Regions from separate parts of the Brevibacillus brevis NBRC 100599 genome, predicted to be linked through region 1. Evidence: a T-box and tRNA genes for the amino acid it is inferred to sense, from the RefSeq annotation. Region 1 holds a T-box; the other holds one or more tRNA genes.
The links. A T-box is a leader RNA that pairs with one kind of tRNA and senses whether it is charged. The one in region 1 lies ahead of BBR47_RS09420 (valine--tRNA ligase), so its partner is inferred to be a tRNA-Val.

Region 1 (6,474 bases):
TCAAACACCGCGTTATGTCCGTTTGTTCGCGCAGAGTAACGTCAACAACCGTGAGCTAAAGGAACTGGAGAAATCTTTTTATGGGTTACTCCTCGTGAACATCCGGGCGTTGATCCTCAGATGTCAACAGGACCAGTCATCAGGACAGCGAGAAATTGAGATGGAGATGAAGCTGGCTAGACGCATGCAGTCGATGCTCATTCCCACAGAAAAATTGCAGTTGACCAGTTTGCGAACAAGAACGGTTTACGTACCAGTCGATTATGTCGGTGGAGATTACATCGATTATCGACAAATTAATGATCGCTACACTTGTTTTATCATTGCGGATGTGTCTGGTCACGGTTTTTTGGCCAGTATTTGGGCAACGGGGATTAGGATTGCCGTACGGCAGGTGTTGCAGTCCAGCTATTTGCCGGATGAGATCTTGGAAAAACTCAATCAGTTGCTTTATGCAGATTTGGTGAAAACCCGTTCTTACATTACGATGCTGGTTGCTGTCTATGATGAGGTGGAACACAAAATTCGATTTAGCAGGGCAGGACATCCTCAGCCTTTTTATTTGTCCAAATCGAATCAAACCGTATTAGCCTGCAGGGGTGGGGTAGGCCTAGGGCTTTCGCCCGATAGCACGTACCAAATGGAGGAGGTACCCTTAGAAGAAGAGGGTATGCTATTACTCTACACAGATGGTTTGATTGATACAGGGAGAAAAGATGAGTTTCGAGGAAGCAGGCATTGGCTAGAAGAACTAACCTCCTTATTACATATGCCTGGTGACAGTAAGCAGGAGTCGATGGATCGAGTTGAGTCCTACTTAATGGAGATAACACAGCAGCGACAACAAACGGATGATATTTCTGTGTTGATTCTTCAATTTGAGCCTGAAGAGAGTATAGCCCTCGTGTAGTTGCGTCAGTGAATAGGAGGATGAACTGTGATTTTGTGTGAGCGTTGTCCGGACAATCCCACTTGTGATAATTGCCTTGTCGCGCTACGTTCTGGCGGTGCAGCGAATAAAGTCGTTCCGCCCCGCACTGTTAAGGTGACGAACCTAGCAACGATGGAATCGTACCAGGCGAAGCTGGTAGCAGTGAGTCGGACGACCATTGGGTTAAGCAGTTCTGAGCATGATTTGCACGGACGCATAGAAATAGAGCTCGCCTATGATTTCCGAATTATCGGTAGCGGATTGCGTGGTATAGCAGGTGATCCTTACCACATTATCGATATCGAAAAGGTTTTGCGACGGGAAGATGTCCTGGAGCGATTGCTTCTGGAAGAATTTCACACGTGGCACATGAGTGGCGAATTGGACCCTACAGACGTCTTGTTACATTGGAAGGATCGAGACGACGAGCGGGGGCGATTAATCAAACAAGAGATTCAAAAGCTATCCATACTGCGTCAGATCGAGACCATTTTCCTCTATCTTTACGATGAAGGGGAAGTGCGTCCGCTGGGTGACGCTCGTGCAAGTGTGGAAGTAGAGCGAGAAATGCAACGACTGGTCGAAGAGGCGGCTGGAACGGGCGGACCTGTGAGGGAGCAAATTGTCACCTCGGATGGTACAAAGGTGTTTGAATTATACACATCTGTATTGCCAGATCGGACCTGTGGAATCGCCTTGATTGATGTCACCGCCGTCATTGCAGAAGAACGAAAACGCAAAAGACGGGAATGGGAGATCTACAGAGATATTCTGGGTGTGGTCACAGAAGGTAAGCTGTTGTTGCTTAGTGATGAAGAATTATTTTTCTTGCTTCGGGAAGGGCATAAGCTCCTGGCGATCGATATCCGTTTACCGGAGCAGCTTGCAGAACTGCGTAAATTGTTCAAGCAGGCCTTGGAACCACAAGGCATTTCTGATAAACGATTGCTGCAGTTTCTCGTTGCGGTCAACGAAGCTGCTTCGAATACGTTGAAGCACGGAAATGGCGGTGTGGTCACGTTATACTTATCGAACGACAGGCAGATGTGCCGGGCTGTGATCCATGATGAAGGCCAAGGAATTTTGCTCGAGGATATTCCGCGTGCTACCTTACAACAAGGATTTTCTACACGCCACTCACTTGGTGCCGGCTTTCACGTGATCCTGCAATACTGTGATCGTGTATATTTGAGCAGCTCGCTGGCGGGTACAAAGCTAATTTTAGAATGTAACCTTTCGCGTTAAGCAACGATTTCCAAAAAGCCAAATGTTTGCAAGTGAATGAAAATGGGTAATATAGTAAAAGGACGAGCAGATTGGGTGTACCGATACCTATTGAGAGGAGTTTGAGCATGGACTACCGCGCAACAGAGGCGAACGGACAAGCTACATTGTTTTTCGTCGGAGAGTTGGACATGGCTGTAGGAGATCGAGTGGGTGAATTGCTCCAGCAGTATGGAGGGCGAAATCAATCCGTTACCGTCGATTTTCAAGGTGTCTCCTTTGTAGATTCTTCCGGTATTGGAAGCCTGTTTTTTACCACGAAAGAACTGTTGGCCATGGGCAAGCAGGTAGAAATCGTCAATGTCCGAGAAGAAATTCTCGATATTTTGGGCGTTCTCGGTTTTACCGAAGCACTGGGCATTGCAGTTGGAAAAGTGGGCGAAACCCGGGTTTGACGCCAAACAGCGTGATTGTATATAATAGTGAAAGCTAACAATAAGACAACTACATACGATATGAACGATGAGTGGGAAGAGTAAGTCAGGACGCCTTGGCAGAGAGGAGAATCAGTAGCTGCGAGATTCTCTAAGGTCATGAATGGCTGAAGGTCGCCCAGGAGTTTTTTCGGTGAAAGCATGTGCCTAGCCGAGACCGGTTCGCAACCGTTATCTTGTCAGAGTGAACACGCCATAAGCATGACGTTTATCGTGTGTTAACAAAGGTGGTACCGCGAAAATAATCCTTTCGTCCTTTGCGATGAAGGGTTTTTTTATTTTTTGCAAAGCAAGCCATGCTAATAGGAGGAGTCGTACATGTCTACACAGCCAACAACCGACATCGACCAATTGCTGCCGAAAAACTATGATCCAAAAGCAGCAGAGAACAAATGGTATCCGTATTGGATCGAAAAACAATTTTTCAAGGCAGAACGTGACCCGAATAAACGTCCGTTTACGATTGTTATTCCACCGCCGAACGTTACTGGTAAATTGCATTTGGGCCACGCACTGGATACGACTTTGCAAGATATCATTACGCGTACCAAGCGTATGCAAGGCTACAGCGCCTTGTTCTTGCCAGGTATGGACCACGCCGGTATCGCAACACAAGCGCGTGTAGAGGCTACCTTGCGAGAAGAAGGCATCTCTCGTCATGACCTGGGCCGCGAAAAATTCGTGGAAAAGGTATGGGAGTGGAAGCACATTTACGCTTCGCATATTCGTGAGCAGTGGGAAAAACTCGGTCTTGCTCTGGATTACTCCCGCGAGCGTTTTACCATGGATGAGGGCTTGTCCCAAGCTGTACGCGAAGTATTTGTTCGCTTGTACGAAAAAGGCTTGATCTATCGCGGCAATCGCATCATTAACTGGGACCCTGCAGCCCGCACGGCTTTGTCCGATATTGAAGTAATCTACAAGGAAGTAAAGGGTGCGCTGCATCACATGCGTTACCCATTGGCGGATGGCACTGGTTATATCGAAGTAGCTACAACCCGTCCTGAAACGATGCTAGGTGATACGGCTGTAGCGGTACATCCGGAAGATGAGCGTTACAAGGACATGATCGGCAAAACCGTGATTTTGCCAATCGTAGGACGCGAAATTCCAATCGTAGCAGATGACTACGTTGATCCTGAGTTTGGGTCTGGCGCTGTAAAAATTACGCCAGCACACGATCCGAATGACTTTGAATTGGGTCTTCGTCATCAGTTGCCACAAATCGTTGTCATGGATGAGACGGGCACGATGAACGAGCTGGCCGGTATCTACAAAGGCTTGGATCGCTTTGCATGCCGCAAGCAAATCATCAAAGACTTAACGGAGCAAGGCGTTATGTTCAAGGTTGAGGAGCATATTCATCAGGTTGGACATAGTGAGCGCAGCGATGCAGTCGTAGAACCATACCTTTCTACCCAATGGTTCGTAAAAATGCAGCCATTGGCTGACGAAGCACTGGCTAATGCAAATAGCCCTGAGAGTGTGAAGTTTGTCCCAGAGCGCTTCAAGACGAACTACCTGCGTTGGATTGAAAACATCCGTGACTGGTGCATCTCCCGTCAGCTTTGGTGGGGTCACCGAATTCCTGCATGGTATTGCGGAGATTGTAACGAAACGATTGTATCTCGTGCGGATGTGACTGAGTGCCCAAGCTGCCACAGCCACAAGCTGGAGCAGGACAACGACGTTCTCGATACATGGTTCTCTTCTGGTCTGTGGCCGTTCTCGACGCTGGGCTGGCCAGAAGAATCCGAGGACATGAAGTACTTCTATCCAACGAATGTCCTGGTAACAGGCTACGATATCATCTTCTTCTGGGTAGCACGTATGATGTTCTCAGGTCTTGAATTTACCGGGAAAAGTCCGTTTGAATCCGTTTTGATCCACGGCATTATTCGCGACTCCGAAGGCCGCAAAATGTCCAAATCACTCGGCAACGGTGTCGATCCGATGGAAGTAATCGAGAAGTACGGAGCGGACGCACTGCGATACACACTGGCGACCGGGAACTCTCCAGGGAATGACCAACGCTTCTATTGGGAAAAGGTGGAGGCAAACCGCAACTTCGCAAACAAGATTTGGAACGCGTCCCGTTTTGCCTTGATGAACCTGACTGACTTCAAATACGAGGAAATCGATTTGAGCGGTGAGTTGTCTACACCAGACAAATGGATTCTCTCCCGCCTGCAAGCAACAATTGCAGATGTAACCCGTCTGTCTGATGCATTTGAATTCGGTGAATCTGGCCGTGTGCTTTACAACTTCATTTGGGATGACCTGTGTGACTGGTATATCGAGATGGCGAAGCTGCCATTGTACGGTACCGATGAAGCGGCGAAGAAAACCACCCAATCCGTTCTGGTAACGGTTCTGGATCAAACGCTCAAGCTGTTGCATCCGTTCATGCCGTTCATCACGGAAGAAATTTGGCAGGCATTGCCGCACCAAGGCGAGAGCATTACAGTAGCACCTTGGCCAACCGTTAACGAGCAATGGATGTTTGCTGAAGCAGAAAGCGAAATGAACCAGTTGATGGATATCATCCGCAGCGTACGCAACATCCGCGCTGAAGTAAACGTACCGATGTCCAAGAAAATTGAGCTCTTGATCAAGCCAAGCGATGCACTGTCCGCTGAGCGACTGACACGCGGTGAGCAGTATCTCACTCGTTTCTGCAACCCTGAGCGTCTGGAAATCAGCCTGGATCTGGCTACGCCTGATAAAGCGATGTCTTCCGTGATCACGGGAGCAGAACTGTTCCTTCCACTGGCGGGCTTGATCGATATCGAGCAAGAGCTGAAGCGCCTGGAAAAAGAAGTGGCGACACTCAACGGCGAAGTGGAGCGCATTGAGAAAAAGCTTAACAATGCTGGATTTATGGCCAAGGCACCTGAAAAAGTAGTCGAAGAGGAAAAAGCGAAGATGGCAGACTACATGGATAAGCGGGATAAGGTGATTGCACGACTTGCTGAATTGAAGGGCGAATGATCCGCCATACCATCGCATATTTTTGAGAATGGAGCATTGTGGTATGCATGCAGAAGAAGGGTTTGTAGAATACACCCAAGCGCTCGACTGGCTGCATGGACTGCTCAGGTTCGGTCAACGGCCGGGGCTTGAGAGAATGCAGTGGGTTTTGGAGCAGGTAGGACATCCTGAGCGGAGAATCCCGTTTATTCATGTGGCTGGCACCAATGGAAAAGGTTCAACCTGCGCATTCCTGACGCAAATGCTGATGGAAGCCGGATATAGTGTAGGTACATTTACCTCCCCCTATTTGGTGGATTTCCGTGAACGCATCCGTTACAACGGCAGCATGATTGCGGAAGAAGATCTATTGCAGCTGGTGAATGAAGTTAAGGTGTGGGTGCAACGATGCGAACAAGAAACAGAGTATGGTTCCCCTACCGAATTTGAAGTGATTACGCTGATCGCCATTCTTTATTTTTCAAGAGTGGCGAGACCAGCGGTAGTCGTTTGGGAAACAGGACTAGGCGGGCGATTGGATTCGACGAACGTCGTCCTTCCGCTTGTTTCAGTCATCACGAATATCGGCATGGACCATACACAAGTGCTGGGAGAAAGCTTGGAAGATATTGCCCGGGAAAAAGCGGGGATTATCAAGCCGGGTGTTCCTGTAGTCACAGGTGAGGTTAGGCCGGAACTTCTCGCGGTTTTTGAGGAGCGCGCGAGACAAATGAAGAGTACGCTATATCATATAGGTGAACATTTCCAGGCAGAGCAGGTAGAGGAGCAGCTGGGTGATCAACAGTTTGGTTACAAAAGCATTCACCGTCGTGCGGAAGCATCCTACCGTCTTAC
Region 2 (6,474 bases), 2.2 Mb from region 1:
AGGAATTGGCGTAGATGCTGTAAAAACAGGGATGCTCGGAACCACTGAATTGGTTGACCTCGCTACCCGTAAAATAAAACAATACGATTTGAAAAATGTTGTCGTTGACCCTGTGATGATCTGTAAGGGTGCAGATGAAGCTCTCCATCCAGAAATTGCAGTCAGCCTGCGCGAAGTCTTGCTCCCGCATGCAACAGTTGCGACTCCTAACCTGTTCGAGGCTGGTATTCTTAGCCAAATGGGCGCGCTGAAAAGTGTCGATGACATGAAGGAAGCGGCGAAGCGCATCCACGACTTCGGCACCTCTTATGTTGTGGTAAAAGGTGGCAGCAAGCTTCAAAGCGGAAATGCCGTAGATGTTTTCTATGACGGGAAAACGATCGAGGTAATGGAATCAGAGCGCTTTGAGACGAGCTTTACTCATGGTGCCGGCTGCACGTTCTCAGCTGCAATCTGTGCTGAATTGGCAAAAGGAAACTCTGTACACAACGCAGTAGCTGTTGCCAAAGAATTTATTACCGAAGCGATTCGTCACTCGTTTGCGCTCAATCAATATGTGGGACCTACTAATCACGGCGCGTACCGCATGAAAAAGCACGGCGAAGCGATTTGCTAATCACATCTTGGTAAACAAAAACTCCTGACCAGCTCCGAGTCTTTCTCGGCGGGCCAGGAGTTTTCTTATGGTTACGCTTGTTTTTTGATAGCAACCTCGGGATTGATTGGGGCAGCTTTTCGTTTTATGCGTACAGAAGACACTGTAAATACGATGAGCGCAGACCAGATGAATCCAAAGCTGATGAAATGTGTTTGGGTGAAAGGCTCACCGAACAAGAAAACAGCTGATAGGAGCGATATCGTAGGCGCCAAGTATTGAATGAAGCCCACAACGGAAAGTGGGAGTCTAGTCGCTGCTTGGGCGAACCAGTAGAGCGGCATGGCAGTAGCTACCCCCGCCAGTGTCAGCAACAAAAGTTGCCACCACGCTAAGGATGTCATCGTCTCCGTCCCATTGACCTGTAGCATCAACAAATAACCGAAAGCAATAGGGGCCACAAACAGTGTCTCCCACGCCAGTCCGACCATCGCCTCCAGCCGGACGAGTTTTTTCGCCAAGCTGTAAAAAGCAAAGGTCAGAGCAAGTGATAAAGAGACCCATGGAATCTCACCGTACTGGAAGGTGATGAACAGGACTCCGAAAGCCGCGAGTATAAGCGCGAACCATTGCCCAGCATGCATTTTTTCTTTTAAGAAAAGGACTCCAAGCAGTACAGTGATGAGAGGATTCATATAGTAACCAAGACTCGTTTGCATGACATGATTGTTATTCACTGCCCAGATAAAAATAAGCCAGTTTGCGCTGATTAGCAGTGAACATATCGCTAATGCTCCGAACATTTTAAAACCAGTAACCGCTCCCCACATACTGCGCCAGCGTTTCGTTACCTGAATAATGATTGCGACAAAAATAACCGACCAGACGATTCGATGAGCGAGTATCTCCCATGCCCCCATTGCCTGAAACAGCTTCCAATAGAGCGGGAGTAACCCCCAAGCCAAATAGGCCACAATTGCATAAATAATCCCCTGTCTCATCCTGCTCCTCCATGTGTTTCGCCTTCTCTTTCTCTATAGACGACTTTTAAACTTCTTCTCTATGAAGTAGTGTAACGGAAATACGAAAAAACAGCTATGTATTCTCACGTAAAAGAAGGTGTCCCCTACACTTTCATCCGTTACCATATTACCAATGCACGCAGCTATCTAATTACCTTAGTAGCATAGTAAAGTGCAGACAAAAATTTTATTGTACCACTTTTATACCTGTAGTACAATAGTCATTATTCTTCCGAGTTTAGTCATACGAAAGGAACTTTTACTTATGACATACTGGCGATCTATCTTTTTAGTTTTACTCGGTGCGTGCAGCTACGGTGTTCTCTCGATCTTCATGAAGCATGCTTTTCAACTCGGCTTTACGCCGTTTGAAATGAGTGGAAGCCAATTGATTTTTGGCGGATTGATCATGACGGTCATGGCCATCTTTTTCTCCAAGCAACGGTTTTCGTTCAAGTATTTGTTGCTTTTGGCACCAGCCAGCCTCATGATGGCCTCAACCAGTCTTTTTTACCATCAGGCTGTTAGCCGGGTTTCTGCTTCGCTCGCAATCGTTCTCCTCTTTCAGTTTACCTGGATCGGCGTTTTGCTGGAGGCGATTGTGGATCGCAAATGGCCGACCGCTGAAAAATGGGTGTCTCTGGCTATGCTTGGAGCAGGGACCGTTCTTGCAAGTGGACTTAGCGAAAGCGGAATTCAGAGTGTAGACATGGTCGGACTGATCTTCGGTCTGATGTCGGGCGCGACCTTTGCCTTGGTTATTTTCTTTAGCGGGCGAATTCTTCCAGGAATGGACCCCTACTTGCGAAGCGCGATTTCGATTAGTATGGCTGCCCTGATGCTCTCGATCGTTTATCCACCAACTTTCCTGGTAAATGGTCAGCTTCTGCAAGGTTTGCTGCCGCTTGGTCTTTTGGTTGCGATCTTCGGTTCGGTCATTCCCATCTTCTGTTTGGCTGTCGGTGTACCACGGATCGGCAATGGACTGGCTACCATTTTAAGTGCAGTCGAGCTACCCACCGTCGTGCTCTTGTCGAGCTTCGTACTTCAAGAGACTGTCTCTCTCCCGCAATGGGGTGGCGTATTCATGATCCTTGCTGCCATCTGCGTACCCCAAGTAAAATGGCGGAAACTATTCTCCCCTTCTCACGACCTCGAGCAGGAAAGAATGTAGCGCCGTTTCTTATAACCGCATACAAAAAGCGTGCAGACGAATTGGCTCTGCACGCTTTTTTTGATGATGCTCCCTCTTTTTATGGAAGGAAGGTAGAATCTTTGACTCGAATTTATTTACAAAGACTGCCACTCTAGGGGGAAAGCCTGCTGATTGGGATACGCAGCCACCGAAACTCGCCGTGCTCGTCTCCTTATTACAAGAACAACCTCAGAAGATACAAGCCGCTTACAAGGATCGATTAGAAGCAGAGTTTCCCGCAACGGAATCTGGCATGCATACGATTTCACAAGTGCTTGTCCGAACGATTTTTCACGAAGGGATGCACCTCGCCTCCCTCCATACAATCCGGAGGTGTCTAGACAAATGAATCAGATTATCACGCCGATTTTTCGTATGTTTGATGTTGAGAAGGCAAGAGAGTTTTACGTGGATTTTCTAGGTTTTCAAATTGATTGGGAGCATCGTTACGAGGATCATTTTCCTTTATACATGCAAATTTCCTCTCCATCGTGCACACTTCATCTGTCTGAGCATCACGGGGATGCTTGTCCTGGCTCAGCGATCCGCGTACAGGTAGAGGACATTGAGCTTTTTCATCAGTCCCTGTTGCGCCAAGAGTACAAGTATGCTCGTCCTGGTTTAGAGGAGACGCCGTGGGGAACGCGTGAAGTGAGCGTGACCGATCCTTTTGGCAATCGCCTTCACTTTTATCAGCCTGATCACTCGTAAACAAATACAAAGAAAGCCCAGCCGGAGTTCCTTTACAGGAGCCACCGCTGGGCTATTTCATTTTTACATTTTGAACATAAATAGATGGGGCGATCGATGGGACTTGAACCCACGAGTGCCGGAGCCACAATCCGGTGCGTTAACCCCTTCGCCACGACCGCCATATATAGGGTTTGCTTGGTGCGGTCGAGAGGACTTGAACCTCCACGGTGTTGCCACCACTAGAACCTGAATCTAGCGCGTCTGCCAATTCCGCCACGACCGCATATAAAAATGGTGGAGGCTGACGGGATCGAACCGCCGACCCTCTGCTTGTAAGGCAGATGCTCTCCCAGCTGAGCTAAGCCTCCAAATCACCTACAAGATGTAGGGATTTTTCTAAGTGACCCGTAGGGGATTCGAACCCCTGTATGACAGCGTGAAAGGCTGCTGTGTTAAACCGCTTCACCAACGGGCCAAGTAAGATGGCGGATGGAGTGGGATTTGAACCCACGAGACGGTTCGACACCGCCTACACGATTTCCAATCGTGCTCCTTCGGCCGCTCGGACATCCATCCATTGAGCATGCAAGCGTTCGCTTCGGCAAGAATTAATCTATCATATTCACAACATGATATCAAGTGATATTTTGAAAGTTTTTCCCTTTGTCCATCTCCGAGCCATTCATGTCAGGCGATTATCTATCGAAACGAAAAAAGGGAGATTGCCTAAAGCAACTTCCCTTCTTGTTCAATATGATACAAGTAGTATTCCTTTACAAGACGGAGTGATGTTCGTTGTCAAAAAGAAAACGCCGTTCAGTAGGCTTCCCCTGTTTGTACGGAAACTGGTGTGGGCCTGGATGCTCCGGGCCGGCCGCGCCAATTGATAATGTCGACAGATGCTGCAAGAGGCATGATGAATGCTATGTAAAGCACGGCTATTTCTCTTGTCACTGCGATCAGGAGCTCGTACGCTGCCTTCGAAATAAAGTAAACAACACAACGGAAAAAGGGAGAATGGCCGGAATCATCTCGAATTTTTTCTCTCGTACAGGGTGCTTTCCCAGCAATCCTCGCTAGCCTTTTCTGAATCGTTTTCCTTGTCAGTTTTCATCCAAAAAACGGTAACAACTTGGACATGATTCAGACATAATTACCTTGTTTTTCCTTGTATTTTTTTGGTACTCTATTGAATGTCCAAGGAGGGTACGCAACGTGGAATTGCACATACGAACAGACGCCAGTGTTGCACTGACGTTAAAGAGAGAAATTATTTGTCATGGTATTTCCCGTTTTTATGTCCGTCCATACGATGATGATCACGTTGAATTTATATTCCTATCACTCTCAGAGCACCAGAAGAAGCTGCTGTCTTATTCACTACGAAATTACAGCTACTGTCTAACATATCTAGCTTAATCGCTCTACGGCCATTTTTCTCCCCTTTTTTAAAGGGGAATTTTTATTCCCTTTTTTCGATGTATCCAAGACGGCGAACATCCTCTGCGGTCAAGTTATGCAAGGCATTCAAAAATTCGATTTGGAAACTGCCTGGACCTACTTCTGCTGCTTTCTCGGCTGCCAGCTGAGCAGCAACACCGTAGCATACCAATGCCGCAGCTCCTGCGATCAGCTTGTCTTTTGCAATGGCTGCAAACGCTCCCATAACAGACGTTAACAAACAGCCTGTTCCGGTCACCTTTGTTAAGATTGGATGACCATTATGGATCGAGTAAGTCTTTTCTCCGTCCGAAATAACGTCGACCTTGCCCGTAATCGCAACGATTGTTCTTAGTTTTTTCGCTGCTGCTCTCGCTAGGTCCTCGACATCTCCGCCAGCTTCCTTCGCATCTACACCTTTAATCTCCCAGCGCTCCCCGATGACATTCGCAACCTCGGCAGCATTTCCTCTAATGAAAGCAAGGTCGAGTTCCTGCGCAAGACGTTGACTTGTTTCGGTTCGATACGATGTTGCTCCCGCTCCCACCGGATCAAACAAAACAGGCACTCCATGCTGATTCGCGGATTTTCCTGCGATCAACATCGCTTCGATCTCGTGCTCATTCAATGTCCCTATATTCAATACAAGAGCTCCGGCGATCTTCGCCATATCTGCCACCTCTTGTTTGGCGTACGCCATGACAGGGGATGCACCGAGAGCTAACAAGCCGTTCGCTGTAAAGTTTGTGACAACTACGTTCGTTATGTTATGAACGAGTGGATTTTCCTCGCGCACTTTAATTAGTAATTGCCCGATTGTCTCCAGAATCATGATCGTTACCCCTTTCCTCCTGAACAGAGACTCGTGGAATCATCTTGTACACCTCGATGACTTCTCCTAATATAGAATGCTCTTGTATGACGCCAATGATGATATACGTGTGTTTTAAGATGGGTAATTCGCGCATATTCGCTACGATTTTCCACACCTTCCCATCATCATCCGTCACACTAGCACTGAACGAGACTCTTCCCGCCCCTTCTTTCAAGATATCCACGGCATCAAGCACTCCGCATATTTTCATCCGATCATCTGGATGCATGATCCGGTTTTCCTCGACCCATTTTAGCTTCATTTCTTCTACTTTTAGTGTTTTCCATCGATCAAGGAACTCCCAATCCTTGGAATGCGGAAATATATGCTTCGTTTGCTCAAGGAAGGTGTTGTACTCTCCGTGTAGCTGATCTACATAATCATCTACATCCTCAGAAATCACGCGAATCGAATTTTCTCCGCAAGTACGGATGTGGTGAGCCAGGTATTTGAAGGACTCGATCATGTCAAAGTTTCCCCAGCCCCAGGCCTGTTCGCCGAAAACTCCCCCCCGGGTTCGGCATTTTAGGCAGGTGAAGTAATAGTATGTAGGCATATCTGTTCCCCTATCTCCCCTATTTTGTCTCTCTTTTGGTATCGGTTGAGGAAGCGATGCAATTTATGTTACATTCGAACCTATTTTTTGAAACTTTTC

Region 2: it encodes a tRNA-Val, which carries the amino acid that the T-box ahead of BBR47_RS09420 (valine--tRNA ligase) is inferred to sense. The anticodon was not compared.

Annotation. Positions count from the first base shown of each region.
Region 1 is NC_012491.1:1,913,837-1,920,310, forward strand. Features, by position in the region: gene BBR47_RS09405 (PP2C family protein-serine/threonine phosphatase) at 1-910, shown strand, start outside; gene BBR47_RS09410 (ATP-binding protein) at 938-2,176, shown strand; gene BBR47_RS09415 (STAS domain-containing protein) at 2,284-2,610, shown strand; T-box leader at 2,669-2,910, shown strand; gene BBR47_RS09420 (valine--tRNA ligase) at 2,968-5,640, shown strand; gene BBR47_RS09425 (bifunctional folylpolyglutamate synthase/dihydrofolate synthase) at 5,684-6,474, shown strand, end outside.
Region 2 is NC_012491.1:4,100,438-4,106,911, forward strand. Features, by position in the region: gene pdxK (pyridoxine/pyridoxal/pyridoxamine kinase) at 1-616, shown strand, start outside; gene rarD (EamA family transporter RarD) at 688-1,596, opposite strand; gene BBR47_RS19625 (EamA family transporter) at 1,883-2,791, shown strand; gene BBR47_RS19630 (glyoxalase superfamily protein) at 3,158-3,523, shown strand; tRNA gene BBR47_RS19635 (tRNA-His) at 3,609-3,684, opposite strand; tRNA gene BBR47_RS19640 (tRNA-Leu) at 3,702-3,788, opposite strand; tRNA gene BBR47_RS19645 (tRNA-Val) at 3,798-3,873, opposite strand; tRNA gene BBR47_RS19650 (tRNA-Glu) at 3,907-3,980, opposite strand; tRNA gene BBR47_RS19655 (tRNA-Ser) at 3,989-4,081, opposite strand; gene thiM (hydroxyethylthiazole kinase) at 4,968-5,777, opposite strand; gene BBR47_RS19665 (hypothetical protein) at 5,743-6,285, opposite strand.